DNA from 4 places in the Viridibacillus sp. FSL E2-0187 genome. Region 3 is predicted to be linked to each of the others. Evidence: riboswitches for the same ligand, from Rfam matches in the RefSeq annotation. Region 3 holds a riboswitch; each other region holds the start of a gene.

Region 1 (7,789 bases), 2.7 Mb from region 3:
ATCGAATTCAGGAGCTAGCTTAATCGATATGGGGGATGGCATTGCATTACTGGAATTCCATTCACAAGCAAATGCTATCGGTTTAGATGTTATACAAATGATTAATTATGCCATTGATGAGGTAGAAGCAAATTACAAAGGGCTTGTTATTGGTAACCAAGGGAAGAACTTCTGCGTTGGTGCCAACCTAGGAATGATTCTTATGGAAGCTCAAGATGACAACATTTTCGAATTAGACTTCACGATTCGTGGTTTCCAAAATGCGATGACGAAAATTAAGTACAGTTCAAAACCAGTAGTAGCAGCACCATTTGCAATGACACTTGGTGGCGGTTCTGAAGTTTGTTTACCAGCAGCTCATATTCAAGCAACAATGGAAACGTATATGGGTCTAGTGGAAGTAGGGGTAGGTCTAATTCCTGGCGGTGGTGGTAATAAAGAATTGTACTTAAAGCATTTAAAAGGATTACCAAATGGAGTACAAGTCGATTATCAAAATATCGCAAACAAAGTATTTGAATCTATCGCAATGGCGAAAGTTTCAACATCTGCTGAGGAAGGGAGAGAAAATAACTTCTTAAACTTTGCAGATGGTATTAGCGTTAACTCTGATCACCAACTATATGACGCCAAACAAGCAGCATTGGCATTATATGAGGGTGGTTATACAGCGCCAATTAGAACTAAGGTGCCGGTTGTAGGTGAAACTGGTTATGCAACATTATTATTAGGAGCACAAGGAATGTATCAATCAGGCTTCATTAGTGAGCATGATTTGAAAATAGCGAAAAAGCTTGCCTTTGTTTTAGCAGGTGGCAAAGTTCCATACGGCACATTAGTGGATGAACAATACTTACTAGATTTAGAGCGTGAAGCGTTCTTAAGCCTTGTAGCAGAGCCAAAATCACAAGCTAGAATGCAACATATGTTAGTGAAAGGTAAACCACTTCGCAACTAGTTTTAGAGAAGTGATTAAGGGGGAATCTACTATGCGTGAAGCTGTTATTGTAGCAGGTGCAAGAACACCTATTGGAAAAGCAAAAAAAGGATCTTTAGCAACTATTCGTCCTGATGATCTTGGAGCATTAGTTGTGAAAGAGACATTACAAAGAGCGGGTTATGAAGGGGACATAGATGATTTAATTCTTGGTTGCGCTATGCCAGAAGCAGAACAAGGGATGAATATTGCGCGTAATATAGGAGCGCTTGCTGGGCTACCTGATACAACGCCAGCTGTAACAGTTAATCGATTCTGTTCATCAGGTTTACAATCAATCGCTTATGCTGCAGAACGTATTATGCTTGGACATTCAAAGGCTATTATTGCAGGCGGTATTGAATCTATGAGTCTAGTACCAATGATGGGCAATGTGATTAGACCTAATGCGACTTTAGCGGAAACTGCGCCACAATATTATATGAGTATGGGGCATACAGCGGAAGAAGTAGCTAAGAAATATGATGTTAGTCGCGAGGATCAAGATGCCTTTTCTGTTCGTTCACATGAATTAGCCGCTAAAGCAATTCAAGAAGGTAAATTCGTCGATGAAATCGTGCCAGTGGAAGTCGTACAACGATACGTGGATGCGGGGAATAATTTGCAAGAGAGAAAATTCACATTTGACATGGATGAAGGTGTACGTGTTGGTACATCTCAAGAAACACTTGCGAAATTACGCCCAGCGTTTTCAGTAACTGGAAGTGTAACAGCAGGAAATGCTTCACAAACTTCAGATGGTGCAGCAGCAGTACTTGTTATGGACAGTGAAGAGGCTGAAGCACAAGGCTTAAAGCCGATGGCGAAATTTTTATCCTTTGCAGTAGGCGGGGTACCTCCTGAAATTATGGGGATTGGCCCAACAGTTGCTGTACCGAAGGCGCTGAAAATTGCGGGCCTATCTATCGAAGATATTGACCTATGGGAAATTAACGAAGCTTTTGCTTCACAATCAATTCAAGTGGTGCGTGAACTGGGCATCGACCTTGAAAAAGTCAATGTTAATGGTGGTGCAATTGCATTAGGGCATCCGCTTGGTGCTACAGGTTCCATCTTAACACTGAAATTAATTCATGAGTTAAAACGTCAAGGTAAAAAGTACGGTGTAGTAACAATGTGTATCGGTGGCGGTATGGGAGCTGCTGGCGTATTTGAAATTCTATAAATAACACACAAAAGGGGAGCGATTATTATGACAGAGAAATTAGCGAATATCATTAGAGGCGGTAGCTTTTTAACTGAAGATGTAGAACTTGATCGTGTATTTACGCCAGAAGATTTCACTGAAGAGCATAAAATGATTGCGAAAACGACAGAGGACTATGTGCAAAATGAAGTATTACCAGTCGTTGAAAACTTAGAAAATCATGAGTTTGACCATTCTGTACGATTATTGAAAAAAGCTGGTGAACTTGGTCTTTTAGCCGCAGATGTACCTGAAGAATATGAAGGATTAGGCTTAGACAAAGTAACATCGGCATTAATCGCTGAGAAAATGTCAGTAGCTGGCGGATTCTCTATTACACACGGTGCACATGTTGGAATTGGTTCATTACCAATCGTATTATTTGGTAATGAGGAGCAAAAACAACAGTACTTACCTAAGCTAGCATCTGGTGAGCTAATTGCAGCTTATGCATTAACGGAGCCAGGTTCTGGGTCGGATGCATTAGGTGCAAAAACAGTAGCAAAACTAAATGCAGAAGGCACACATTATGTATTAAACGGAGAAAAACAATGGATTACAAACGCTGGTTTTGCTGATGTATTCATCGTATATGCGAAAATTGATGGCGATAAATTCTCAGCATTCATAGTAGAACGCAATTATCCAGGTGTTTCTGTCGGTGCAGAAGAAAAGAAAATGGGGATTAAATCTTCTTCAACTCGAACACTAATTTTAGAAGATGTAAAAGTACCAGTTGAAAACCTACTTGGTGAAGTAGGGCGCGGTCACATTATTGCATTTAACATTTTGAACATCGGTCGTTACAAATTAGGTGTGGGATCAATTGGTGCATCAAAGCGTGCTCTTGAATTAGCGATTTCGTATACAAACCAACGTCAACAATTTAAAACACCTATTTCATCTTTCAATTTAACGAAAGAAAAACTATCAACAATGGCTTCAAAATTATATGCTACTGAAAGTTTAATCTACCGTACAGTAGGATACTTTGAAGATCGTATGGGTCAATTAAGTGAAGAAGAACAAAAAGACGGTAAAGCGATTGCAGCATCAATTGCAGAATATGCTATTGAATGTTCTATCAATAAAGTTTTTGGTTCTGAAACACTTGACTATATCGCTGATGAAGCAGTGCAATTACATGGTGGATATGGTTTCATGCAAGAGTATGAAGTAGAGCGCATTTACCGTGATTCACGTATTAATAGAATTTTTGAAGGAACAAACGAAATTAACCGTTTCATCATACCTGGCACGTTTATGAAAAAAGCAATGAAAGGTGAGTTACCTTTATTGCAACAAGCGCAGAGCCTACAACAAGAGCTTTTAATGCTAATGCCTGAAGAAATTGGTGATGAGCCATTAGCACAAGAAAAGCATCTTGTGAAAAATGCGAAAAAAATCGCTCTATTAGCAGCTGGTCTTGCTGCACAAAAATATGGCCCGAAATTAGATGCCGAACAAGAATTACTAGTGAACATTGCGAATATCGCTAACCAATTATTTGCAATGGAATCTACTGTGTTACGTACAGAAAAAGCTATTGCTCGTGATGGGTTAGACAAAGCAAGCCAAAAATTACTATATACTCAAATCTTCTGCCAAGAAGCATTTGAAGAAATCGAAAAAGAAGCAAAAGAAACAATCATTACAGCTGTAGACGGAGACAATGCTCGTATGATGTTATCTGCGCTTCGCAAACTTACTCGTAACAATCCTTACAATGTTATTGCGAAGAAACGTGAAGCATCAGTTAAACTAATTGCTGCTGAGAAATTTGTTGTCTAAAATAAGCTAGTTGAGAATCCGAACACAACTTTTGTGTTCGGATTTCTTGCTTGTATACTATACTCCCACTACAATAGAATTAAATAGTTTGGAAAAAGGAGCATGTATATGTCTATTTTATTCATTCAATATCCAAAATGTACAACTTGTCGTAAAGCAAAAGCATGGTTAGACGAAAATGGCGTAAAGTATACAGATAAGCACATCGTTGAAGAAACACCTTCTAAAGAGGAATTAAAACAGTATCTAGATGCTAGTGGTTTACCATTGAAGAAGTTTTTTAATACTTCAGGGATGAAGTATAGAGATCTACAATTGAAAGATCGACTGGCTGATATGTCGGAAGATGAGCAATTAGAATTGCTTGCTTCGGATGGTATGTTAATCAAGCGTCCAATCGTTACAGACGGTAAAAAAGTGACGTTAGGATTTAAAGAATCAGACTTTGAACAGACATGGAAATAACACAGACATATGCTTGTTTTTACAATGGAAATATGTCAAACTTAAAGTGAATATAATTACATATTTGGAGGGGTATTCATGAGCACACCAAAAGACTTACGCTATTCTGAAGAACATGAATGGGTAAAAACTGAAGACGGAAAAGTACGTATCGGTATTACACATTTCGCACAATCTGAACTAGGCGATATCGTTTTTGTTGAACTTCCACAGGTTGGCGACGAATTAGTAGCAGACGAACCATTCGGCAGTGTTGAATCTGTAAAAACTGTATCAGAACTTTACGCACCGATTTCTGGTAAAGTTGTTGAAATTAACGAAGAGCTTGAAGAAAGCCCAGAGTTCGTTAACGAATCTCCATACGATAAAGCATGGATGGTTGTAGTTGAACCAGCTGATAACGCTCAAGTTGATGCATTATTAACTGCAGAACAATACGAAGCAATTATCGAAGAATAAGATCTGAAAACGCCGTGCATTTGCTCGGCGTTTTTTTAAACTTGGTAAACGACAAAAAGTATTTGTTAGGAGGGTATATATGACTTTTAACAAACTGATTATCGTAGAAGGGCGCCAAGATAAGTTGCGAATCGCGCCAATATTAGCAGAGAACATTCCGATAATATGTACGAATGGAACAGTTAGTGCAAGCCGATTAGAAGAGATTTTGGCACCATATGATGACTGCGAAATGTATGCATTTTTTGATGCTGACTCATCGGGTGATAAGCTCCGTGCTCTTTTTAAAAGAGAGTTCCCAAATGCTCGTCACCTACACACCTCCTCTACTTATAAACAAGTAGAAGCTACTCCTAGAAGACATTTAGCTAGAATATTATTGGCGGCAAATTTTACAGTTCATAAAGAATATCTAATAGTATAGGAATGAAGAAGATGGAAGAATGGTCACGTGAACAATGGGAAGAAACTATGAAAACCTCCTCGCTTTCGGCTTTTTATTTGTATACACCATTATGTGGTACATGTGCAGTTGCGTCGAAGATGATGGAAGTAGTAGAGCATGTCGTTAGCGATATTCCTATTGGTAAAGCGAACTTGAATTATATACAAGATGTAGCGTTTGATTATGAAGTAGAAAGTGTTCCGTGTTTGATTATTTCGAAAAACGGGAAAATTCACGATAAAATTTATGCCTTTCAATCAGTACCTTTTTTGTTTGAAAAATTACGTCAAAACGATTGACGTTAAAGCAATAGCGTGATAAAGTAGCAAACATAACTAATTAAATATAGTCGTTACTCTTATTTAGAGAGGTGGAGGGAAGTGCCCAATGAAGCCCGGCAACCGTCATATTTATATGGCACGGTGCCAAATCACACAAAGTATTTACTTTGGAAGATGAGAGAACGGTTTTACGTATATAGCTTTGCGTTAAACCCTTCTGTTAATCTGCAGAAGGGTTTTTTTAGTTTCTAAGAGATGCCAGTAGAAAGTGCATACTTTTTAGTTTTAAAATAAAGGTGGTATGACAGTGATTCAGTTAGAAAATGTAATGAAAAAATATAAAACTGCTAACGGAGAGTTAACCGCTGTCAAAAATGTGAATTTATCTGTTGAAAACGGAGAAATATTCGGCATTATTGGATACAGCGGAGCGGGTAAGAGTACGCTCATTCGTTTATTAAATGGTTTGGAGCAACCGACAACAGGAAAAGTTGTTGTGAATGGTCAGGAAGTTTCGTCGATTAAAGGAAGTGCGTTACGTAATGCACGTCAAAAAATCAGTATGATTTTCCAACATTTCAATTTACTCTGGTCACGTACTGTTGAAGAGAATATTGCATTTCCATTAGAAATTGCAGGTTTATCTAAGGCGGAACGTCAGAAAAAGGTATTAGAACTTATTGAATTAGTCGGTTTAAAAGGCAGAGAAAAGGCATATCCTTCTCAATTATCAGGTGGTCAAAAGCAACGTGTAGGTATTGCTAGAGCACTGGCAAATAACCCAGAAGTATTGCTTTGTGATGAAGCTACTTCAGCACTTGATCCTGAAACTACGGATTCAATATTAGATTTATTAGTTGATATCAATGAAAAATTAGGCTTAACAATCGTACTTATCACACATGAAATGCATGTCATTCGTAAGATTTGTCATCGCGTGGCGGTAATGGAAGCTGGACAAGTTGTTGAAAATGGTGATGTCCTAGAAGTATTCCAATCACCACAAGCAGACGTTACAAAACGATTTGTATCTCAAATTACTGATACGAATGAACGTAAAGAATCAATTGAACAAATTATTGAAAACTACCCATCAGGAACACTTGTAAAATTAACGTTTGTAGGCTCTTCAACTGGCCAGCCAGTTATTTCACATTTAAGTCGTGAACTTAATTTAGACGTGAATATTGTCCATGGTAATATTTCGCAAACGAAAAGTGGACCATATGGTACGCTGATTATTCAGTTAGATGGCAATAATGATAATGTACAAAAAGCAGTCACATATATGAATGAACATGGAGTAAAAACGGAGGTGATCGAAAATGCTTAATGATCTCTTCCCGAATGTACAATGGGATAGAATGTGGGAAGCAACGATAGAAACACTGTATATGACAGGCGTTGCTACAGTTTTCACATTTATCATTGGTTTAGCTTTAGGTATTTTGCTGTTTTTGACAAGCCCTCAGCAATTATGGGCAAATAAATTAGTAAGTTGGTTAACAGGTTCGATCGTGAATATTTTCCGTTCGATTCCATTCATTATTTTAGTGATTCTATTAATACCATTTACGAAACTATTATTAGGCTCAATTCGAGGTCCCAATGCCGCATTACCAGCTTTAATTATTGGAGCAGCACCATTCTATGCGCGTATGGTTTTAATTGCGTTAAAAGAAATTGATAAAGGTGTCATCGAAGCGGCACGTTCAATGGGTGCAAAAACTTCTACGATTATCGGTAAAGTGTTAATCCCAGAATCATTACCCGCATTAGTTTCGGGTATTACTGTAACAGCTATCGCACTTGTTGGTTACACAGCAATGGCAGGTGTTATTGGGGCAGGCGGACTAGGGACATTAGCGTTTTTAGACGGTTTCCAAAGAAGTCAAAACGATGTAACTTTTGTTGCAACAATCCTTATTTTAGTAGTGGTATTTATTATTCAATTCGTCGGCGACCTTATTACGGCGAAAATTGATAAAAGATAATTTGGGCTTATACGGTATAACCGATCACATATAACTAAACAGTAAAAAGGAGCGTTAAGAACATGAAGAAACTTGTAGCAGGAATCCTTACAGGAGTATTAGCCCTAAGCTTAGCAGCTTGTGGTAAATCCGAAGAGAAATTAGTAATCGGTGCAGCTAATACACCACATG
Region 2 (7,789 bases), 530 kb from region 3:
TTTAATTGATTGGTTAAAAGTACGCTCTCGTCCATTTTTATTTTCAACAGCTTTACCACCAGGTGATGTTGCTGCAATCACTGCAGCTGTTCAAATGTTAATTGATTCAACAGAACTTTGCGATAAATTATGGGAAAATGGCGATTATTTAAAAGCGGGTCTGAAAAAACTTGGATTTAACATTGGTGCATCTGAAACTCCGATTACACCGTGTATCATCGGTGATGAAAAACTAACTCAAGCCTTTTCTGCTCGTCTCTTTGAAGAAGGTGTATATGCTAAATCAATCGTCTTCCCAACTGTACCTAAAGGCACTGGACGTGTACGTAATATGCCAACAGCCGCACATACAAAAGAAATGCTAGACGAAGCTTTAGCGTCTTATGAAAAAGTAGGTAAAGAGCTAGGCGTAATTTCATAATATAAAAAATGCTCAGCGCTATGTGCTGGGCATTTTTATTAGGAAATTTTTTTGTTAATTCTATAGTCACCTGTGATTATGTGAATGTTTTATTGTTATATTTATTAAACCCATTCCACTGAAAAACCAACTTATGGGATAAGGTGGTTTTTCAATGTATAAACACTTAAAATAAATTTAGTTTTGAGATACGCGTTATTGCTTCATGAAGCCTGTCCTCATCAACAAGCAAGCCAACACGTACGTACCCTTCTCCGTATTCACCAAAACCATTACCCGCAGCAACTGCTACATCAGCCTGTTCTAGTAATAAATCAGCAAATGCTTCACTCGTATAACCTTCTGGTACAGGAAGCCATGCAAAGAATGAACCTTTTGGTGCTGTCACTGCCCAGCCAATACGATCGCAAGCGACTTTTAATGCGTTCCGGCGGCTTTCATACATAGCTACTAACTCTGTTACACATTCTTGTGAACTAGTAAGTGCTGCAATACCAGCCTCTTGTACAGCAGGGAATAGACTGACAAATAAATGGTCTTGTACTAAATTTAATGCTTCAATTAGCTTTACGTTACCAACTGCAAAGCCAACCCGCCAACCGGCCATATTATACGTTTTCGATAAAGTATACAACTCAACCCCGACATCTTTAGCACCTTCAGCTTGTAAAAAGCTCACTGGTTTTTCATCATCAAATCCAATTGCTCCATATGCAAAGTCGTGCATAACTGCAATATCGTGATCTTTCGCAAACTGCACCGTTTCATCAAAAAATGATAAATTAGCAACAGCACCAGTTGGGTTATTCGGATAATTTAAATACATTAATTTTGCACGAGCTTTTACCTCATCTGACACAGTTGTGTAATCAGGTAGGAAGCCATTTTCCGCTAGTAATGGAATTGTATCGAACTTGACATCAGCTAGTGCTACGCCTGACCAATAGTCCGGATAACCAGGGTCTGGGAGTAGCATTGAATCACCAGGGTTCATAATAGCTAAAGGTAATTCAACTACACCAATTTTTGTGCCAAAAAGTATGGCTACTTCCGTATTTGCATCGATTTCAACGCCGTATTCTCGCGCATAAAATTCAGCAATGGCTTCCTTGAATTCTGGTAAGCCACGGAATGGGGAGTATTTATGAGTTTGCGGATTAATAACAGCTTCCTGCATAGCTTTTATAATATGAGGAGGTGTTGGTTGGTCTGGGTTTCCTTGGCCTAAATTGATGACATCTCTACCTTCCGCAACTGCGGCACCTACTTTTTGTACTAAAGTCGCGAAAAACTGCTTCGGCAACTGTTGTAATCTCGTTGAAAATTCCATCTTCGAACAAACCCCCTTGAATTTTTTTCTTTAATAACTTGTTATCCACAAAATCTTTCTTCTAAATACTCTATACACAACAACTACTTTGTGGATAAAATAGACGTGTGTATAAAATAGTCGCAATAATAAGAGAAATATTATAACCTTTTTAAGAAAATGTCTACAGGTGGTGGAGTTATGAAAATTGCATGTATACAGTTAAATGTTGCCTTCGGGGACATCGAAAAAAATTTTACAAACGTCGAAAAGTTTATCAGGGAGGCCGCTGATAAGGGAGCGGAACTCGCAATTCTTCCTGAAATGTGGAATTCTAGCTATGCTTTAGAGAAATTAGAAGACCTTGCAGATCCGAACGGGGAGCGCACAAAGAATTTTCTACAAAATCTTTCAGAAGAATTACAAATTCATATTGTTGGTGGCTCGGTATCAACAAAAAAAGATGGGGAATTCTACAATACGATGTACGTATATAACAATAAAGGGGAGCTTGTCAGCGAATATGATAAAGCGCATCTTTTCCGTCTAATGGACGAGCATTTGTATTTATCAGCTGGCGATAAGCAAAATAACTTTGAACTGGGTGATATTCCAGCAGCTGGTGTTATCTGCTACGATATTCGTTTTCCAGAGTGGTTACGTCTTCATGCCTTGAACGGAGCGAAAGTAATTTTCGTTTCTGCACAATGGCCAACACCACGTATTGATCATTGGAAAACGTTATTACAAGCACGTGCAATTGAAAGCCAGTGTTTTGTTATTGCGGTAAATAGAATTAGCCATAAAAAACAAAATTTCAACGGTCAATCGATGGTTATTGAACCTTGGGGTGAAGTGTTATGGACTGGTGGAGAAGATGAAGAAATGGCGATTATCGATGTCGATTTCTCTATAGTGGATGAAATTCGACAACGAATCCCGGTATATGATGATCGTCGCCCTGAATTATATAAAGATATTTTGAAATAATACAAAGTTTCAAAAAAGTGTTTGACATCTACATTATTTCACAGTAATATTTAGTTCATAACTTACAAACGAATATTGAACTTTATCTAGAGAGACCGAGGGATAGGCCCTATGACGTCCGGCAACCCCCTGAAAAGGGAAGGTGCCAATTCCTACAGAATGAGTACATTCTGGAAGATAAATCGCCAATTTACATTTACGATGCTTCTTTCAGAAAACCGAAAGAAGCATTTTTTAATACAGTAAATTCCAAGTAATTCTATAGAAGTTACATAATTTAAACAGATTTGAGGGGATACAATATGCTCGAGATTCAGAATCTTACAAAAGTATATAAAACAAAAAAGGGTACGGTAACGGGCGTAGACAACGTATCGTTGACAATCGATAAAGGTGAAGTCTTCGGTATTGTTGGTTACTCTGGCGCAGGGAAAAGTTCACTGCTACGTTGTATCAATTTACTAGAGCGACCAACGAGTGGGAGTATCATCGTAAATGGCCAAGATTTAACGAAGTTAAAAGGTGAACAACTGCGTAAAGCGCGTTTGAAAATCGGTATGATCTTCCAGCACTTTTACTTAATCAGTCAAAAAACGGTTGGCGAAAATATCGAATTTGCTTTAAAAGCAGCGGCTACACCACCGAAGCAAATTAAGGCCCGTGTAAAAGAATTGCTTGAAATGGTCGGTTTATCGGAGAAAATCGACGTTTACCCAGCGCAGTTAAGTGGTGGTCAAAAGCAACGTGTCGGTATTGCTCGTGCACTTGCAAACAATCCATCCGTACTACTTTGTGATGAAGCAACATCAGCACTTGACCCAAAAACAACGGTTTCCATTTTACGCTTACTAAAAAAGATCAATCGTGAGTTGAATATTACAATTATCCTTATCACACATGAAATGGATGTTGTGAAAGAAATTTGTGATCGTATGGTTATTATGCAAGATGGAAGAGTCATTGAAGAAGGAGAAGTTTACGATGTTTTTGCAAATCCGGTTGAGCCATTAACACAAGAATTTATTAGTAGCGTTGTATCATTTGAATTACCGCCAACTATTCTTAAAGGTGTGACAGGGGAAATTGTGAAAGTACTATTCAAAGGAGATGTAGCTGGTGAGGGCGTCATTTCAGATATGATTCAAAACTTTGAAGTACGTGGTAATTTCTTGCACGGCACAATTGAATATATTCAAGAAAAACCGCTTGGTATTTTCCTAATGGAGCTACAAGGTCAACCAGATAATGTAGGGAGAGCTATTTCTTATATGGAAGGGCGCGGTGCGTTTGTGGAGGTGATTAACGATGCTATTTGATTTCGAACATTTTATTAGTATGCTTCCGGACATTTGGAAAGCATTTGGTGAAACGTTACTGATGATTGGTATTTCACTTAGTATTTCACTAATTATCGGTTTACCACTTGGTATTATTTTATTTGTTACAAGCAAAGGTTTATTTTTACGTAATCGTTTTTTTAATGGGGTTTTAGGGTTTATCGTCAATCTAGTTCGTTCCGTTCCGTATATCATTCTATTAGTAGCGTTGTTCCCGCTAACAAAAATACTGGTTGGAGATACAATTGGTCCCGTAGCGGCGAGTGTTTCATTATCTGTAGCAGCCATTCCATTCTTTGCGAGACTAGTAGAAACGTCTATGCGTGAAGTTGATAAAGGTGTCATCGAAGCATCAATAGCTGTCGGTGCAACACCGTGGATGATCATACGAGATGTGCTATTACCTGAAGCGAAATCGGGTATTATTCAAGGGGTGACAATGACGATTATTAGTTTAGTAGCATATTCCGCAATGGCTGGTATTGTCGGCGGTGGCGGAATTGGTGACTTGGCTATCCGTTTTGGTTATTACCGCTATGACAACACAATTATGATTGCGACAGTTGTCATTTTAATTGTTATCGTCCAAATTATTCAACTTTCAGGCGATGCCATTTCAAAAGCAATTGATAAACGATAAAAGGGGAGATTTGAAAATGAAAAAGTTTTTACTAGCAGCGTTATTATTCGTATTAGCAACAGCTTTAGTTGCATGTGGTAACAAAGATGAAAGCAAACCAAAGGATTCAAAAGACATTAAAATTGGCGCAACTGCAGGACCATATAGTGACATGTTAAATAAAGCAATCATCCCGCAATTAGAGAAAAAAGGCTATAAAGTAAAAACGGTTGAATTCAGTGACTATGTACAACCAAATAAAGCATTAGATTCTAGTGATATTGATGCAAACCTTTTCCAACACTCAATTTATCTTCAAAACTTTAATGAACAGAACAAAATGAAGTTAGCTGGTCTAATCAACGTGCCAACTGCACCAATGGGCTTCTTTGCAAAAGATTTTAAATCAATTGATGATATTAAAGACGGTGCAAAAGTAGCGATTGCTAACGATCCATCAAATGCGGCACGTACATTATTAGCATTACAAGAACAAGGTCTTATCAAAATTGACCCTAACATCGAAGAGCTAAAAGCATCTGAAAAAGACGTTGTTGAAAATCCTAAAAACTTAGTGTTCCAACCAATCGAAGCAGCGGGTCTACCTCGTGCAATCGAAAGTGCTGACCTTGTTGGTGTCCCAGGAAACTTCGCGCTTGCAGCAGGACTTAAATTACAAGATGCACTATTCTTAGAAAACATGCCTGATAAATTCCGTAATGTTATTGCAGTTAAGGAAGAAAATAAAGATTCACAACTAGCAAAAGACATTTTAGAAATCGTTAAATCAGAAGAATTCGAAAAAATCATCGATGAAGAATTCAAAGGCTTCGGCAAACCTGACTGGATGAAATAAATGCTGAAGTGGCCCGTTTAGACTCGACAAGCACTGGAACCTTCGAATTGAAAACGTACTTTCAGTTTTCAACCGAGAAGGTGGAAGTGACCTCGAGAGTCTGGCCACTGAAGCTGGATGACTGAGTACGATGGCATTTATCTAAAAGGACTACTGCACACTTAAAAGTGTGCAGTAGTCTTTTTTTATTATGAAATCCGCCTAATTGAAAGTAAATCCCCAATTCCTTATATTCCCACTTGCCATCTCACTCATCTCAATTTAAAATAAGAACAAATGTTCTCTATTGGAGGATAGGTTATGTACGAAAACATGCCAAGGCGATCAATTATGTGTATTGATATGCGTTGCTTCTATGCGAGTTGTATTGCAACGTTAGAGCATTTAGATGTGATGAAGACGCCAATTGCGGTAGTTGGTAACTTCAATCAAAAGGGAAGTATCGTGCTAGCAGCATCACCAATGATGAAAAAACGTTTCCAAGTAAAAACTGGCACACGCCTCTATGAAATTCCGAAGCATCCAGATATTAGGCTATTTGAACCTAAAATGGACTTCTTCATCCGCGTTTCAATGGAAATTACACGCCTACTCAACAGTTACGTCCCAAAGGAAGCTATCCATATTTATAGTGTTGATGAAAGTTTTATTGATTTAACAGGAACAGAAAAATTATGGGGACCAGTTGAACAAACTGCGCAGAAGATACAACGAGATATTTACAACCAGTTTGGAATTCCAAGTGCCGTCGGTATGGGGCCTAATATGTTGTTATCAAAGCTAGCGCTTGATTTAGAAGCGAAAAAAACAGGATTTGCTAAATGGGGATATGAAGATGTGGAAGAAAAGTTATGGCCTACATCACCACTCTCTAAGATGTGGGGTATTGGGAGACAGACAGAACGCTCGCTTAATCATATGGGGATTTTTTCAGTAGGGGATTTAGCAAAAGCAGATTTAAAAACACTAGAGGCTCGTTTTGGTATTATGGGTAATCAGCTTTATCATCATGCGTGGGGAATTGATCTTTCTGAACTTGGCGAACCAATAATTGAAGGGCAAATAAGTTATGGTAAAGGGCAAATTTTAATGCGTGACTATAACAAAAAGGAAGAAGTGCTTGCAGTTATTTTGGAGATGTGTGAAGACATCGCAAGACGTGCACGCGAAGCATTTAAGGTAGGGCGTACCATTTCACTTGGGCTCTCCTACAGCAAAAATGCATTTGGTGGAGGTTTTCATCGTTCGCGCTCAATTGATGAACCAACGAATGAAACGATGAAAATTTATCAGATCTGCCAGCAGTTACTCGATGAATATTATATAGAAGATAGGCCCGTACGTCAGCTTACGATTAGTATTACAAAGCTTGAATCTGAACGTTCAATGCAACTTAGTTTGTTCGACACTGACCGCTTTCGTCGTCGTAAGCTCGGAGCTACCATGGATCAACTGCGCTCTCGCTATGGCCCGACTGCGCTTTTACGTGCGGTCTCTTATACAGAAGCTGGCACCGCCGTCGCACGTTCAAAATTATTAGGAGGTCACAAAAAATAAAACAGTGTATATTTATTCAGTATCCATTTTATTGCTATACACTATTTGAATAATAATTGTATAACACTACGGAGTGATAATGTCTTTTGGATATGTGGATAACTAATTGTTATCTGCAAATAGGTCTAGTTATTCACAACTTATGCACTAAATACACAGGTTGAAACAATTTGCATAAAAGACTGACGTAATATTGAAAAGAAAATAATTTAAAGTGTTTTTTAGTGTGTTCTTTTATATCATGTCGCACAAAATATAATGGAAAAGCAGGTGTTTTAAGATGATTCGTGATAGAGGCAGTATTAAATGGGTTTCGATGATGCTACCAGAACATGTGCAACAAATTAGAGCATGGAAACATGAATCGGAAGAAGAATTACCAAATGGATTGAGTGAATGGGAATTAGAAGAACTACAACAGACTATTCAATTCGCGTATGACCAAAAGTTAATTGTTACGCTTAAAACTCTAGTTGAACATAATTTAAGTCACTACACAGGAATTATTACGGATCTTAAGGCATCCGCTCGTGAGCTATCGTTAGAAACGGACACAGTCATTCGGCGTATACCACTTGATACTATTTACAGAGCGCAATTAGAATGTAATTATTGTGATTAATCTTTAAAAGAGTCAATTACATTAGAAGGCCCTATGCGAATGTATAGAGGCTTTTATTGTTATATAAAAAACAATGGA
Region 3 (7,789 bases):
AACTTAATTACTTTTCAGTTACATCTATGTCTCTCAATTTTCTTGAAATTAAATACTCCCCAAATAACTTTCTATATAAATTTTGGAATTTGCTGCAATCATTTTAGCAAGCACTAAATTTTCTTTTAAGCCTAATGTTACGTTAATAATCGTAGTAGAGATTCGGCTTATTTGTTTTATGCAATTTCAAAAACTATACGATTACCACTTGGATCTTCTACAACAAACTCATTCCTCAAGTCTTGGATTTGTATTTGCTGTTTAATATAATTTTTTGCTGTCTCAAAGCTTTCTGTTGTTGGTAATTTAAAACGTACTTCTTTTAACCCTGATTCATTATCAGCTGCCTTTTGAAGTCCTTCACCCGACCACACATTTCCCGCAAGATGATGATGATAGCCCCCCGCTGAAATAAAAAATGCTGTATCAATAATCATCTGTTTTTCAAAACCTAATTTATTTATATAGAAATCTACGGATTCCTCAATATTTGCAACTCGCAAATGAACATGGCCAATTATTGTTTCAGCTGGTAATTTTCCATCTGTTTCAAAATCAGCTAATGGAGCTAACTCTTTAAAATTAAGAGGATTACTTCCACTAGGATACTTATCCCAATCTTCACGATTACGATCCGCATATATTTCTATACCATTTCCTTCAATATCATATATATAAAATGCCTCACTGTACCCATGATCACTTGCACTATCTAATCTAGCAATTGGAATATAGCGTTCAAAGTGCGGGAAACGTGAAGATTGCTCTATCGGGCTATCTATCGTTTCTTTATTACGCAGAATTTCGAAAAATTTCGTTGCAAACGCTTCTCTACTTGGTAATAAAAAAGCTGTATGGAATAAACCTGTACTTTTAGCTGGTTGTAATTTTTCTGCGGTTTTTTCTAATTCAAAAATAACGTTGTTACTGCCTTTACTACCAAACTTAGCATGTTGTGTACTTCTTTCAAAAACAACAAGACCAACTACATTTTCATAAAATGCAATTTGACGTTCCAAATCTTTTACTTTTAAAATGACACTACCAACTTGCGTTGCAGCATCCAATACAAATTTACCTTGTGTCCCATCAATTCTTTGTACCATCTTTTTAACCTCTCTCATTGTTATTTACCAATTAAGGAATAAACGACTTCAAAAAAAAAACTCCCTTTCTACATTATCGAGAAAGAGAGTTGAGGGGGGCTAATTCAACTCTTATCTCTCATAATTGCAAGCAATTATGTTGGAGTTAGCACCTTCCTAAATATTAGGGGTTGCTGAAACTTCAGCGGGCCAATTCCCTCAGTTTCTCAAGATAAGAAATCTACTTAATATTCCTAGTTAACTTATTGGTTTAATTGATTTTAAAACAAATTCCATAATTAAGCAACATATATACAATTATTTTTTTCATTTTAAATAACTCTTTATAAATTAGAATTTTGCACAATAAAAAACTAGCTAGAGAAAATGTTTTTTTCTCTCGCTAGTTTAAATAGCACCTTTATTGTATTATTTCAATTTTCCCGCTTTTAAATCATCATGCCATTGCAATAAACCTGGAATGTCTGTTTCATTAATAGCTCCTGATTCTTTAGCCGCTTCAACTAATGCTTCGAAATTTGATAGACAATAGTATGGAACACCCACTTCTGCGAAAGCTTGTTCAGCACGTGGTAATTTATATGAATATACCGAAACGACGCCAAGTACTTCAGCGCCTTCACGACGAAGTGCTTCTACTGCTGTAATGCTAGAACCACCCGTTGAAATAATATCTTCTACTACAACTACTTTTTGCCCTTCAGAAAGCTTTCCTTCTGTTTGGTTCCCACGGCCATGTTCCTTTGGTTTTGAACGTACATATACCATAGGTAAGTCTAAAATGTCGCTTACCCACGCTGCATGCGGAATTCCCGCCGTTGCTGTTCCAGCTACTACATCTGTTTTCGGGAAGTTTTCTTTAATAAGTGATGCAAGGCCGTTTGCGATTGTTGTACGTACTTTTGGATACGATATCGTTAAACGTGTATCACAGTAGATTGGTGATTTAATACCTGATGCCCATGTAAATGGATCATTCGGGCTTAGCTCTACCGCCCCCACTTCTAACATACCTTGTGCAACTTCTTTTTGAATTGTCATTATTGTTGTCCTCCCCATAATTGTTGAACAGCGTGGTACGCTTCAACTGGATTTTCTGATTGTGTAATAGCACGACCTACAACGATTTGCGTCGATCCTTCTTGGCGTGCAAAATCAGGTGTAGCAACGCGTTTTTGATCATGCGCAGCACCGCCAGCCATACGAATACCTGGTGTTACTTTTAGGAAGCTTTCTCCACACACTTCGCTGATTGCTTTTGCTTCAAGTACAGAGCACACAACACCATCTAAACCAGCTGATTGTGCAAGTTTGGCATAATGTAATACTGATTGATCTAAAGACAAATTGATTTTTTGCTCGTTTTGCATTTCCTCTTCAGTTGTTGAGGTTAATTGAGTTACTGCAATTAAAGCTGGTCGCTGCTTACCTTCCTCAGTTCCCTCTTTTAATCCTTCAAGAGCAGCAGCCATCATATTTGAACCACCTGCAGCATGGACATTGACAAGGTCCACACCAAGTTTTGCTAAGCCCTTCATCGCTGATTTCACCGTATTTGGAATATCATGTAGTTTTAAATCTAAAAAAATGTCGTGACCTTGTGCTTTAATTTCGCGAATGATGTCTGGCCCTGCTTGTAAATAAAGCTCAAGACCCACCTTCACAAATAGTGGCTCATTGAACTGTGAAAGAAATGTCATTACTTTCTGTTCATCTGGAAAATCTAACGCGATAATAGGCTTATTATTCATTTAGCGGTGGCTCCTTCCAATTACATCTGTTAATTTGTCATAACCTAATTCATCTAGCTTTTGTGGTAATGCTTCTATAATATTTGGGCAGACGAATGGATCCACAAAGTTTGCAGTACCTACCGCTACCGCACTTGCTCCTACAGATAGAAAGTCGATAACATCCTCTACTGTTGAAACTCCACCCATCCCAATAATCGGAATATTAACGTTTCGGCTTACTTCATGGACCATACGAATTGCTACTGGTTTAACAGCTGGGCCTGATAAACCTCCCGTACCGTTAGCAATAATAGGTTTTCCTGTTTTCGGATGCAGACGCATACCGATTAATGTATTAATCATCGTAATACCGTCTGCCCCGCCTGCTTCTACAGCTTTAGCGATTTCAGAAATATTCGTTACATTTGGTGATAATTTCACATATACAGGTACATCTGATACCGCTTTTACTGCTGCAGTTAAGTCACTAGCTGATTTCGGATCTGTACCAAATTGAATCCCACCACATTTAACATTTGGACATGAAATATTCAACTCTAATGCATGTACATTTGGTGCCTTTGAAATAGCCTCTGCTACTGCTACATAATCGGCTGTTTCTGTTCCAGCCACATTAGCAATAATCGGCACATCATATTTTTCTAGCCATGGAAGTTCATGTGCTAAAATATGCTCTAAACCCGGATTTTGTAAGCCAATGGCATTTAACATACCTGCTGCTGTTTCAGCAACACGTGGTGTTGGGTTACCAGATCGTGTTTCTAAAGTTGTAGCTTTAATCATTATTGCACCTAACTTTGATAGATCATAAAGTTGTGCATATTCTTGTCCAAATCCGAAGCAGCCTGAAGCTGGGATAATGGGGTTTTTTAATGTTAAGCCTGGTAATTCGACTTGTAATCTATTCATAGCTTCACAACTCCTCTCGGGAAGACTGGACCGTCAGAACAGATCTTCAAGTATTCTTTTTCTGTTGCATCTGTTGTATTACATACGCAAGCATAGCAAGCTCCAATGCCGCAGCCCATGCGTTCTTCAAAGGATAGGAATCCTTTTTTATCAGGATAAGTTTGCTCTAATGCCCCTAGCATCGGAGTTGGTCCACAGCTATAAAAAACATCAAAGTCAGGTGCTTTTTCTTTTAATAAGTCTGTGACAAATCCTTTTGTTCCTTGACTACCATCTACTGTTACGATGTATGTGTCGTCTAAATCAGAAAATTCCTTTTCGTAAAAGACGTTGTTTTCAGATTGGAATCCTAGTACGTGAATCGTGCGTACTCCCTTTGCATGCAATTCTTTTGATAGCTGATACAAAGGAGGGACTCCAATACCACCACCAACTAAAAGTGCTGTTTGCCCTGACTCTATTTCTTCTACAGGGAAACCATGTCCAAGTGGACCAAGTACATCCACTTCTTCACCTGGTCGTTTTGCCGATAAGATTGTCGTACCGCGACCTTCTGCTCGGTAAATCATTGTGAACTGTAATAATTCATGATCAATTGATGCGATACTAATCGGTCTTCTTAATAAAGGTTCAAATGTATCCGTTACTCGTATATGGACAAATTGACCCGGTTGTTTCATATCTAGGACAAGCTGACCTGTTAAAGTCAGCTCAAAAATATCCTCAGCAATTTGCTGTTGGCGTACAACTTGCATACGTTCTTGGTGAATCATCCTCGCACCTCCTGCTTAGGCATTTCTTCAGCTGTAAAGGTCATAGATTCGATTACTCGAAGCATTGCCTCTGCAGTATCAAGAGATGTTAAGCATGGAACCCCATTTTCTACTGATTCACGACGGATACGGAAACCGTCACGTGCGGGTTGTTTTCCTTTTGTTAGTGTATTGACGATTAATTGTGCACCGCCATTTTGGATAACGTCTAGTAAAGTAGGTCCATTTGATCCGATTTTATCGACAACACTTGCTTTTAGACCTGCTTCTTCAATTGCTTTTGCAGTACCTGGTGTTGCTAGAATACTATAACCGATATTCGTAAAGCGTCTAGCTAAAGCAATCGCTTCGTCTTTATCTTTGTCCGCTACTGTCATTAAGACTGAACCGTGATCCTTAATATCCATACCAGCTGCTACTAGACCTTTATATAGTGCTTTTTCCAGTGTACTATCTTTACCCATTACTTCACCTGTTGATTTCATTTCAGGTCCTAATGTAATGTCTACTCGACGCAATTTAGCAAAGCTGAATACTGGTACTTTCACGTAAACACCTTGTTGAATCGGTGCTAAACCAGTTGGATAACCTTGTTCCACAATCGATTGACCAAGTATCGCTTTTGTTGCAATATTCGCCATTGGTAAATTCGTAATTTTACTTAAGAATGGTACTGTACGAGATGCACGTGGGTTTACTTCGATAACATATACTTCGTCATCAGAAATTACATACTGGATGTTCATTAAACCTTTGATTTCCAACCCTTTAGCTAAACGTGTTGTATAGTCTGTTAATGTATCAATATGTTTTTGAGACAGTTGTTGAGGTGGATATACTGCAATCGAGTCACCTGAGTGAACACCTGCACGTTCGATATGCTCCATAATACCTGGGATCAAGACGTTTTCACCGTCACAAATCGCATCTACTTCAATTTCTGTACCAGTTAAGTATCTATCAACTAATACTGGGTGCTCTGGGCTAGCTTCAACCGCATGCTCCATGTAATATTGTAGTTCTTCTTCGTTATAAACGATTTCCATTGCGCGTCCACCTAGTACATATGATGGTCTCACTAAAACTGGGAATCCGATTCTCTTAGCAATAACAATCGCTTCTTCTGCGGAAGTAGCCGTTTTACCCATTGGTTGTGGGATACCGATTTCGTGTAGTGCTTCCTCAAAACGATCGCGTGATTCAGCACGGTCAATTGCATCTAGTGATGTTCCTAAAATTTTCACGCCTCTTGCTTCTAGTTTATCTGCTAGGTTAATAGCTGTTTGTCCACCAAATTGTACGACAACACCTTTTGGTTGTTCCAGATCAATGATGTGCATAACATCTTCGATTGTTAATGGCTCGAAGTAAAGCTTATCAGAGATTGAGAAGTCAGTTGAAACTGTTTCTGGGTTTGAGTTAATAATAATTGCCTCGTACCCTGCTTCTTTAATCGCCCATACAGAATGTACTGTTGCGTAGTCAAATTCTACCCCTTGACCGATTCGAATTGGACCTGATCCAAGCACGATTACAGATTCACGTTCTGATTTGATTGATTCATTTTCATCTTCGTATGTACCGTAGAAGTATGGTGTTTCTGATTCAAATTCAGCAGCACATGTATCTACCATTTTGTAAACTGGTATGATGCCATTTTCTTTACGGAAATCGTAGATAGCAGACTCAGTAGTATTCCAAAGTTTCGCAACTGTTTCATCTGCAAAACCTATACGTTTTGCTTGGCGCAATACGGCTTTGTCATGCGGATTATCTTTTAATACAGTTTCATAATCCACTATGTTTTTAAATTTATTTAAGAAGAATAAATCGATTTGACTCCAGTCATGGATTGTTTCGATTGTCACGCCTCGACGCAATGCTTCTCCCAGGAAGAATAGACGCTCATCTCCTGCTTTACGGATACGCTTTTCAATCCATTGATCTGACAACTCTTCAGGATTTTTCATTTCAATATGTTTATGGCCAGTTTCAAGTGAACGAACCGCTTTTAGCATAGCTTCCTCGAAATTACGGCCGATTGCCATTACTTCACCAGTTGCTTTCATTTGAGTACCTAGGTTACGTTTTGCATTTTCGAATTTATCGAAAGGCCAGCGTGGAATTTTCGCCACAACATAGTCTAGTGCCGGTTCGAAGCATGCGTAAGTTTTACCCGTAACAGGGTTCATCATTTCGTCTAGTGTTAAACCGACTGCAATTTTCGCTGCAAGCTTCGCAATTGGATAACCAGTTGCTTTTGAAGCAAGGGCTGATGAACGTGATACACGTGGATTTACTTCAATAATGTAGTAGTTGAAACTATGTGGATCAAGGGCAAGTTGAACGTTACAACCACCTTCGATTTTAAGTGCTCGAATGATTTTAAGCGATACATTACGCAGCATATGATATTCACGGTCTGATAAAGTTTGAGATGGTGCAACTACAATTGAATCCCCTGTATGAATTCCAACTGGGTCAACATTTTCCATGTTACATACTACGATTGCATTGTCTTTAGAGTCACGCATTACTTCATATTCAATTTCTTTAAAACCTGCTATTGATTTTTCTAATAAACATTGTGTTACCGGGCTATATTTTAAACCTGATGTAACAGTTTCATTTAAATCTTGGTCGTTATAACAAATACCACCGCCAGTTCCGCCAAGCGTAAATGCTGGACGAACGATTACTGGATAACCAATTTTTTCAACGAAAGCGTGTGCTTCTTCTAAGTTGTGGATAATGTCTGATTCTGGTACAGGAACTCCTAATTCGTACATTAAGTTACGGAACAAATCACGGTCTTCTGCTTTATTGATGGCATCAAGTTTTGTACCGAGGATTTCAATGTTTAGTTCATCTAAAATACCTGATTCATGCAATTCTATAGCCATGTTTAAGCCCGTTTGGCCACCTAATGTTGGTAGGACTGCATCTGGGCGTTCTTTACGAATAATACGTGATACAAACTCCAATGTAATTGGTTCGATGTATACTTTATCTGCGATTTGCGTATCCGTCATAATTGTTGCTGGGTTTGAGTTAATTAAAATGACGCGGTAGCCCTCTTCTTTTAATGATAGACATGCTTGTGTTCCTGCATAATCGAATTCTGCAGCTTGTCCGATTACGATTGGGCCTGACCCGATTACTAAAATGGTTTTGATATCTTGACGTTTAGGCATGGTGTTGCTCCTTTCTAGTATCTACATTCATTAACTCGATGAATTCATCAAAT
Region 4 (7,789 bases), 3.0 Mb from region 3:
CAATTTCATACACGTCTCATTGTCTGTTGACATATTTTCACCATCTGAGAAATGAACAGGATAAATATTATATCTAGCTGGGTTATATTTCTGTTTAATAAGTTCTAATGCCTTTTTATAGGCCGATGAGCAAAGCGTTCCTCCACTCTCTCCTTTTGAGAAGAAATCCTCCTCTGACACTACTTTTGCTTCTGTATGATGTGCAATAAATTCAATTTCAACTGTTTCATACTTGGAGCGTAAAAATCTTGTCATCCAAAAGAAAAAACTCCTTGCACAATACTTTTCAAAATTGCCCATTGAAGCACTTGTATCCATCATTGCAAGGACTACTGCTTTCGATTCAGGTTTTGTCACTTCATCCCAAGTTTTAAATCGTAAATCATCATCATGAATAGGAGTAATCTCCGCTTTTCCGTTGATAGCATTACGTTTAATCGCATTTAAAATGGTACGTTTCTTATCAATATTCCCCATAAGCCCTTTTTTGCGAATATCATTAAATTCAATTTTTTCGGTTGTGATATCTGCCATTTCTTTTTCTTTCAAATTTGGTAATTCTAACTCTCTGAATAAGGCGCTCTCTATTTCTTCAAGGCTGACTTCTGCCTCATAGTAATCTTCTCCAGGTTTGTCACCTGCTTCTTTACCGTTACCTTTACCTTTATCGCCTTGGCCTGGACCTCTTGCTACTACATCACCGACTTGACTATCACCTTGTCCTTGACCAACATGTTTCGACTTATCGTAGTTATAGCGAATTTTATATTCATCAAGAGATCGTATAGGAATTTTAATAACTTCACGACCGTTTGACATAACAATACTTTCTTCACTTATTAGATCTGGTAAATTATTTTTAATAGCATCTTTTACTTTTCCCATATGGCGTTGTTGATCTTGGTACCCTTTGCGATGGAGGGACCAATTTTCCTGAGAGATGACAAAGCGTTTATCCTGGTTTTCGCTCATTTTTATCCTCACCCATCTATAAAATCAAATTCGCCTAAGCCTATTAGCAACCGACTTTACACCCTGTTCAAAAAAACGTTCTTTCTTGGTATTACATAATTAAGTACGACTTCCTATAAGATCTGCTTCTTATGTGAGTTTGCTTAAAATCGGAAGGCACTTTTCTTATAATATGTTAGTTTCAAGAATTATTTGACTTCTTTTTATAAATAAAAAAGAGTGCCCTAAAGTTTATCCGGACACCCCTTATTTAAGAAGAAACAATATTATTCGTTTTACGCTTTTCTTAAGTTTATCTATTCAGCAAGCTACCTACATATTGTAACAATTCATTTGCAGAAGTTGAATTATATCCATGTTCATCTATAAGCCTTGCAACAACTTCGTTAATCTTTTTAAGTTGAGATTCGTCAGGCATTTTTGAAGACGTTGTAATTTTCACAACATCTTTTAAATCAGCAAACAATTTCTTTTGGATTGCCTCACGTAATCTTTCATGAGAATGATATTCGAATCTCTTTCCATTTCTTGCATAGGCCGAAATACGAATTAATATTTCTTCTCGGAATCCCCTCTTAGCATTTTCCGAAATACCTATTTGTTCTTCTATGGATCGCATTAGTTTTTCATCTGGATTCATTTCTTCTCCAGTAAGGAAATCTCGAATTTTATTTTTATTACAGTACGCTTCAACATTATCGAGGTAATTGTTCATTAATGTTTTTGCAGATTCTTCATACGAATAAACAAATGCTTTTTGAACTTCATTCTTGGCGATTTCATCGTATTCTCTTCTTGCAACTGCAATGTAATTTGTATATTTCTCTCGATCTTCTTGAGAAATCGAAGCATGTTGATCAAGTCCGTCTTTAAGTGAACGTAATACATCTAATGCGTTAATGGACGGTACTTCTTTTCGAATAATGGCAGAAGAAATTCGATTTATAATATAGCGTGGATCAATGCCATTCATACCTTCGTTTGGATACTCTTTTTTCAATTCCTCTACATCAACAGAATTATATCCTTCTACACTTTCTCCGTCATACATACGCATTTTTTTCACAAGATCAATACTTTGCTTTTTCGGTGTTTCAAGCCTAGTTAAGACGGAAAAGATTGCAGCGACTTTTAATGCATGAGGGGCAATATGAACATGCGCCATATCACTTTCATTAATCATTTTTTCGTAAATTCGTTCTTCCTGACTTACTTTTAAATTATAAGGAATAGGCATCACAATAATTCTTGAGTGAAGTGCCTCATTCTTTTTATTTGAAATAAAAGATCGATACTCAGTTTCGTTTGTATGAGCAACAATTAGCTCATCTGCACTAATTAATGCAAATCTACCCGCTTTAAAATTACCTTCTTGTGTTAATGATAATAAGTTCCACAAAAACTTTTCATCTAATTTAAGCATTTCTTGAAATTCCATCATGCCTCGATTTGCTTTGTTTAGTTCCCCATCAAAGCGGTAAGCACGAGGGTCTGATTCCGACCCGAATTCCGCAATCGTTGAAAAATCAATACTACCAGTTAAATCAGCAATGTCCTGTGATTTTGGATCAGAAGGTGTAAATGTCCCAATTCCCACACGTTTATCTTCTGAAAAGGTAATACGTTCAATCATCACATTTTCAATAAGGCCATCATATTCTTTTTCAAGTCTCATCGTGTTTAAAGGAGATAAATTACCCTCTATACGTATACCATACTCTTCATAAAAATCTTTACGCAAATGATGTGGAATTAGGTGGAGTGGGTCTTCATGCATCGGACATCCTTTTATTGCGTATACCGCGCCTTCATCAGTACGTGAATATTGCTCCAGTCCTCGCTTTAGCAAAGTCACAATTGTCGATTTCCCCCCACTTACAGGTCCCATTAGTAATAAAATCCGTTTGCGAACATCCAATCTTCGTGCCGCAGGGTGAAAGTATTCCTCTACCAATCGTTCAATTGCTGATTCGAGCCCAAAAATTTCTTGTCCAAAAAAGTTAAATAATTTTTGTCCGTCTCTTTCTTCTAATCCAGAGCTTTTAATCATATTATACACACGTGAATGGGCTGTTTGAGCGACTTCCGGCCTTTCTTTCACAATGTTTAAGTAATCCGCAAAAGAGCCTTCCCACTTAAGCCTGTTTTCTTCTTCACGATAAACCTTAAACTTACTTAAAATGTCTATAGCCTTCCCTCCATTCTTAGCCTGATTTATAACATAGTATGAAATTAGACAAATAATGATACCCATTAATGAGTCATTGTTAAGGATTCTTCTTTAAGGAAATCTTGAAGTAGCTCATGGAGCATGCATTCAACTGGTTAAAGTGTCATTAATCCTACTAAAGACCAATTTTATAGTTGTCAGCAGTTTTACCTATTCTGCTATTCCTTCTAAAAAAATTGTGAATGTCAATATGTCATTATGAAACTCCCTATATAACAAACATATAATGTACTGTAACAACTTCGGAGGTGATTACACTGATTCATACGGTTAAACCAGGTGAAACACTGTTTCAACTTTCTAGAGATTATCGCACGCCGCTATCCGCAATTATAAGCGCGAATCCATCTATCAATCCAAATGTACTTTATATTGGCCAACCTATTGTTATTCCAGGTTTTCCTGATCCTAATACAATTCCATATCAAATTGATGTTTCACTCAACAATCGTTGGCTTAGATTATATAAAGATGGTATTTTACAAAAGCAATATCCTATTGCGGTTGGAAAAATGTTAACCAATACACCTGTAGGAAATTTTATTATCATTAATAAAGCACCTAACCCAGGAGGCCCATTTGGAACGATGTGGATGAGCTTATCAAAAGATACGTATGGAATTCACGGTACAGATGATCCAAGTTCAATTGGTAAAGCCGTATCGCACGGCTGTATTCGCATGCATAATGAAGATGTAGAAGAGCTAGCTAGTATTATTCCGATTGGGACTGCGGTTTTTATACATCCGTAATAGTAAAAAGGACTACCCACACTAGTCATTATTAGCTGACTTTGTAGGTAGTCCTTATTTTAAAGTCTATTTATCCCAAACATCTTTAGCGATACGTACAACATGTCGTAATTTTTCCCATTGCTGTTCTTCCGTTAATAGATTACCTTCTTCAGTAGAGGCAAAACCACATTGTGGACTTAAGCAAAGCTGATCGATGTTCACATATTCCGTTGCTTCTTCGATTCTTCCTTTAATTTCAGCTTCATCTTCGAGTTCAGAAGTCTTGGAAGTAATCAATCCCAAAACGACATGTTGATCTTTTATGAATCGTAATGGTTTAAAATCTCCGGATCTTTCATTATCAAATTCTAAGAAAAAGGCATCCACATTCACACGTGAAAACAATTCTTTTGCGATCGGTTCATATGCCCCTTGATATAACCAAGAAGATTTAAAATTCCCGCGACAAATATGAATCGTAATCGACATATCTTCAGGCTTATTTGCTAGTGCTTCAACAGTAATATCAGCAAACTTTTTCACTAATTCATCTGGATCAAATCCCTTTTCTTTTATCTTATCTCGAAAAACATCACTGAACAAAGCTCCCCAGCTTGTGTCATCTAATTGTAAATAGCGGCATCCAGCTTCGTAAAAAGTTTGAATCGCATCTTGATATACTTTAACAATATCTTTAGCCACATCATCAAGTGAAGCATATGAAGGATTACTTAAATACGGTTCGCTTCCAACTACACCTGAGTAAAAAATCATATTAGGTCCTGGGATTGTAATTTTCGCAACATGCTCACCAGCAATACTCTTCAAATACTTAAAGTCTTCTAAAAATGGATGGTCTTTTGGGAAATTTAATTTCGAATCGACCGTATATGCCTCCGCTTTTTTCATAGCCCCATTAAAAGCCCCAGAAATGTCTACTTCATAAACACGAATCCCCTCAATCGCTCTGATAAAGTCTAAATGCCACCATCTTCTTCTAAATTCACCATCTGTTACAGCAGATAGACCGACTTCTTTTTGCTTTTCAACTAGCTTAGCAATTTCTATATCCTCAATTAAACGTAATTCTTCTTTAGTTATCTGACCTTGTTGATATTGTGCTCTTGCATCTTTAAGTACTTGTGGACGAAGAAAGCTCCCTACATGGTCTGCTCGAAATGGTGCTTTAGTTATTGTGTTAGTCAAAATGGACAACCCCTCTAAAGTTAAATTTATGTTTTTTACTAGATTTTCGGGGTATAAAAAAACCCCTTCTAAAAAAAGAAGAGATTGGCTTCATAGCTATTTACTCTTCTTATCTTCAAGCGTTACGCTTCTGGAATTAGCACAGTGCAAAAAAAAGTCTGTTGCTGAGATATCAAAGGGCCAGTCCCTCCATCTCTCTATATAAGAAAGTTACATATTTTTAATTACTTGTTATCAATCTACATGCATATCCATAGATTGTCAATATTTACATGTTAAATATTGTTTATTAAGTAGATTTGAAATTAGTCATATACTTTATTTAAATCTATTGATATTAATAGTTTAGGCTACCGCATAATAAAACAATGCCAGGTCTCTATACTAGACCTGGCATTGTTTTATTAATGTAGATTAAGTTTTTCTTCTACTTTCCGACAGACTTCATCTGCGGATAGGCCCGCCGCTTCAATGATTGCACCTTGAATGGACGTATCGTGAATGCCCAGTGCATTATTGTCCAACCCTGTAATGACACAACAATCTACACCCGTTGCATCTGATTCACGTTTCAGTTCAACGATTTCATATCCCTTTGCAAGCAAAGCCTCTGATACATTCGTTAATGATTGCTCTACACCGATTATCGACATAGTAGGGTTCACCTCCTAGTTGATAAGTTGTCCGTTTCTGCTTATATTTATGTATGCAATTTCAACTAAAACAAAGACAAAACCCATAATAAGATATCTAGTATAAGTAGTGTCGATGACATTGGTCCATAAAATAAAAAAAACGCACATCTTAAAAGATGTACGTTTCTTCCGCTATCTATAATTACCCTCTTCTTCCGCCTCTTCCACCGCGTTTAGACTCGGTGCTGCGTTTTAGAGTAGATAAGTTATCTTCACTTGATTTTAAGAATTTAGCCATCTTATCTTCAAAAGTTTCCTTCGGTTGGAAATTGCCTCGTTGGCGATTATCCTTCTGACGATAAGGGCGCTTCGTATAAGAAGACGTACTTTCAACAGGTTTATCAATCGCTTTTTTAATAGATAAGGCAATTTTTCCTTCTTTTTCGCTTAGGACTTTTACTTCTACTTGATCCCCTACTTTAAGATGTTCATTAATATCTTTTACGTAAGCTTCTGCAACTTCACTAATGTGCACTAGTCCCGTCACCTTATCTGGCAACTCAACAAACGCACCAAAATTTGTAATTCCTGTAACTTTACCTTGTACCTTACTACCAATTTCTACTGACAATCCATTTCCTCCTAATAAATACTATACTTTATTATATCAAATTTTATTTTTCACGCCAGTCTTCCGTTATATAATTTAATATCAACAATATATTCAATTTAATACTCATGACTTAGGTAGTATCGTTGACTGGGTGGCTTGCACCTTTAGATTTATAAAAAAACCGCGTAATAGAGGATATTGATGATATGTTCAGAATATATAAGTGAAGGCGAAAGTCCATTTTTGGGAGGAGGAAATGAGTAATGTCAAAGAGAGTATTATTGTTAGCTGGAGATGCCGTTGAAGCTTTGGAGATTTATTATCCATATTTTCGTTGTCTTGAAGAGGGCTATGATGTGCAAATAGCTGCTCCATCGAAGAAAAACTTACAAACGGTCGTTCATGATTTTATTGGTTGGGATACTTATACTGAGAGTAAAGGATACCTTATTGAATCTCATTTGGCGTTTGAGGATGTACAGCCTGAAGAGTATGATGGATTGATTATCCCTGGAGGAAGAGCTCCTGAATACATTCGATTAAATGAAAATGTTCCAAAGATCGTCGCTCATTTCTTTGAGGCAAATAAACCTGTTGCAGCAATTTGCCATGCTAGTCTCATTTTAACAACTGTTTCTCAATACTTAAAAGGTCGCGAATTAACGGCTTATATCGCTTGTAAACCAGATGTAGAAGCCACGGGAGCAACTTATATTGAAGATCCTCTTCATGTTCAAGGAAACCTCATTTCCGGACATGCTTGGCCTGATCTACCAGGATTTATGAGGGAATTCATTAAACAACTAAATTAATACGATTTGTTCATAAAAATAAACAAAAGAACGTATCCAAAATAATTTAAATTATTTTGGATACGTTTTTTGATAGCTACTAACTCACTTCCTCATAAACCTCATTCTAATCATTTGTTCATTGGATTCATTCTGAATATGATGACCTTTTTTAGTGTGTTCTACCACACTTATTCTTCCTGCATTATTATGTTTTCATTCGTTTCACAAAATATACTTTTTGTAATTGCGATATTTTTTATTTCAAAAATACTTTTTATAATCCCTTCTATCAAAAGCTTAATTTAATTTTTTTTAAAAAAAGAGGTATTTATATTGCTATAGCAGCCTAAAACACCATGTAGGATGAACTTTCCACTTCATTCCTTCATGTATTAAAAACAAATTCTTGTCCATTCTAATATCTCAAGGAGGTGAAAGTTATGGCTTCAAATAATCGAAGTTCTAATAAACTTGAAGTACCAGGTGTTCAACAAGCAGTTGATCAAATGAAATATGAAATTGCACAAGAATTTGGTGTACAACTTGGTGGAGAAGCTTCTTCTCGCGCAAACGGCTCAGTTGGTGGAGAAATCACTAAACGACTA

What was found. A riboswitch is a leader RNA that binds a small molecule or an ion and turns the genes downstream of it on or off. The one in region 3 is predicted to bind S-adenosylmethionine.
Region 1: another riboswitch for S-adenosylmethionine. It lies ahead of MHH85_RS01735 (methionine ABC transporter ATP-binding protein); the one in region 3 lies ahead of MHH85_RS15225 (VOC family protein).
Region 2: another riboswitch for S-adenosylmethionine. It lies ahead of MHH85_RS17635 (methionine ABC transporter ATP-binding protein); the one in region 3 lies ahead of MHH85_RS15225 (VOC family protein).
Region 4: another riboswitch for S-adenosylmethionine. It lies ahead of MHH85_RS00440 (5-methyltetrahydropteroyltriglutamate--homocysteine S-methyltransferase); the one in region 3 lies ahead of MHH85_RS15225 (VOC family protein).

The regions. Positions count from the first base shown of each region.
Region 1 is NZ_JBBOVG010000001.1:368,004-375,792, forward strand. Features, by position in the region: gene MHH85_RS01700 (3-hydroxyacyl-CoA dehydrogenase/enoyl-CoA hydratase family protein) at 1-958, shown strand, start outside; gene MHH85_RS01705 (acetyl-CoA C-acetyltransferase) at 990-2,162, shown strand; gene MHH85_RS01710 (acyl-CoA dehydrogenase family protein) at 2,190-3,974, shown strand; gene MHH85_RS01715 (arsenate reductase family protein) at 4,083-4,439, shown strand; gene gcvH (glycine cleavage system protein GcvH) at 4,518-4,898, shown strand; gene MHH85_RS01725 (hypothetical protein) at 4,978-5,322, shown strand; gene MHH85_RS01730 (thioredoxin family protein) at 5,334-5,642, shown strand; SAM riboswitch class I at 5,699-5,805, shown strand; gene MHH85_RS01735 (methionine ABC transporter ATP-binding protein) at 5,932-6,957, shown strand; gene MHH85_RS01740 (methionine ABC transporter permease) at 6,950-7,618, shown strand; gene MHH85_RS01745 (MetQ/NlpA family ABC transporter substrate-binding protein) at 7,681-7,789, shown strand, end outside.
Region 2 is NZ_JBBOVG010000001.1:3,627,673-3,635,461, reverse strand. Features, by position in the region: gene MHH85_RS17650 (glycine C-acetyltransferase) at 1-421, shown strand, start outside; gene MHH85_RS17645 (pyridoxal phosphate-dependent aminotransferase) at 588-1,751, opposite strand; gene MHH85_RS17640 (carbon-nitrogen family hydrolase) at 1,932-2,720, shown strand; SAM riboswitch class I at 2,800-2,904, shown strand; gene MHH85_RS17635 (methionine ABC transporter ATP-binding protein) at 3,023-4,036, shown strand; gene MHH85_RS17630 (methionine ABC transporter permease) at 4,026-4,697, shown strand; gene MHH85_RS17625 (MetQ/NlpA family ABC transporter substrate-binding protein) at 4,714-5,532, shown strand; gene MHH85_RS17620 (Y-family DNA polymerase) at 5,833-7,089, shown strand; gene MHH85_RS17615 (YolD-like family protein) at 7,370-7,711, shown strand.
Region 3 is NZ_JBBOVG010000001.1:3,102,392-3,110,180, forward strand. Features, by position in the region: gene MHH85_RS15225 (VOC family protein) at 177-1,106, opposite strand; SAM riboswitch class I at 1,215-1,324, opposite strand; gene pyrE (orotate phosphoribosyltransferase) at 1,515-2,147, opposite strand; gene pyrF (orotidine-5'-phosphate decarboxylase) at 2,147-2,857, opposite strand; gene MHH85_RS15240 (dihydroorotate dehydrogenase) at 2,858-3,769, opposite strand; gene MHH85_RS15245 (dihydroorotate dehydrogenase electron transfer subunit) at 3,766-4,542, opposite strand; gene carB (carbamoyl-phosphate synthase large subunit) at 4,539-7,736, opposite strand; gene MHH85_RS15255 (carbamoyl phosphate synthase small subunit) at 7,729-7,789, opposite strand, start outside.
Region 4 is NZ_JBBOVG010000001.1:109,241-117,029, reverse strand. Features, by position in the region: gene yhbH (sporulation protein YhbH) at 1-972, opposite strand, end outside; gene MHH85_RS00450 (PrkA family serine protein kinase) at 1,265-3,160, opposite strand; gene MHH85_RS00445 (L,D-transpeptidase family protein) at 3,460-3,954, shown strand; gene MHH85_RS00440 (5-methyltetrahydropteroyltriglutamate--homocysteine S-methyltransferase) at 4,021-5,142, opposite strand; SAM riboswitch class I at 5,249-5,350, opposite strand; gene MHH85_RS00435 (YkuS family protein) at 5,547-5,795, opposite strand; gene MHH85_RS00430 (S1 domain-containing RNA-binding protein) at 5,980-6,408, opposite strand; gene MHH85_RS00425 (DJ-1/PfpI family protein) at 6,654-7,202, shown strand; gene MHH85_RS00420 (alpha/beta-type small acid-soluble spore protein) at 7,625-7,789, shown strand, end outside.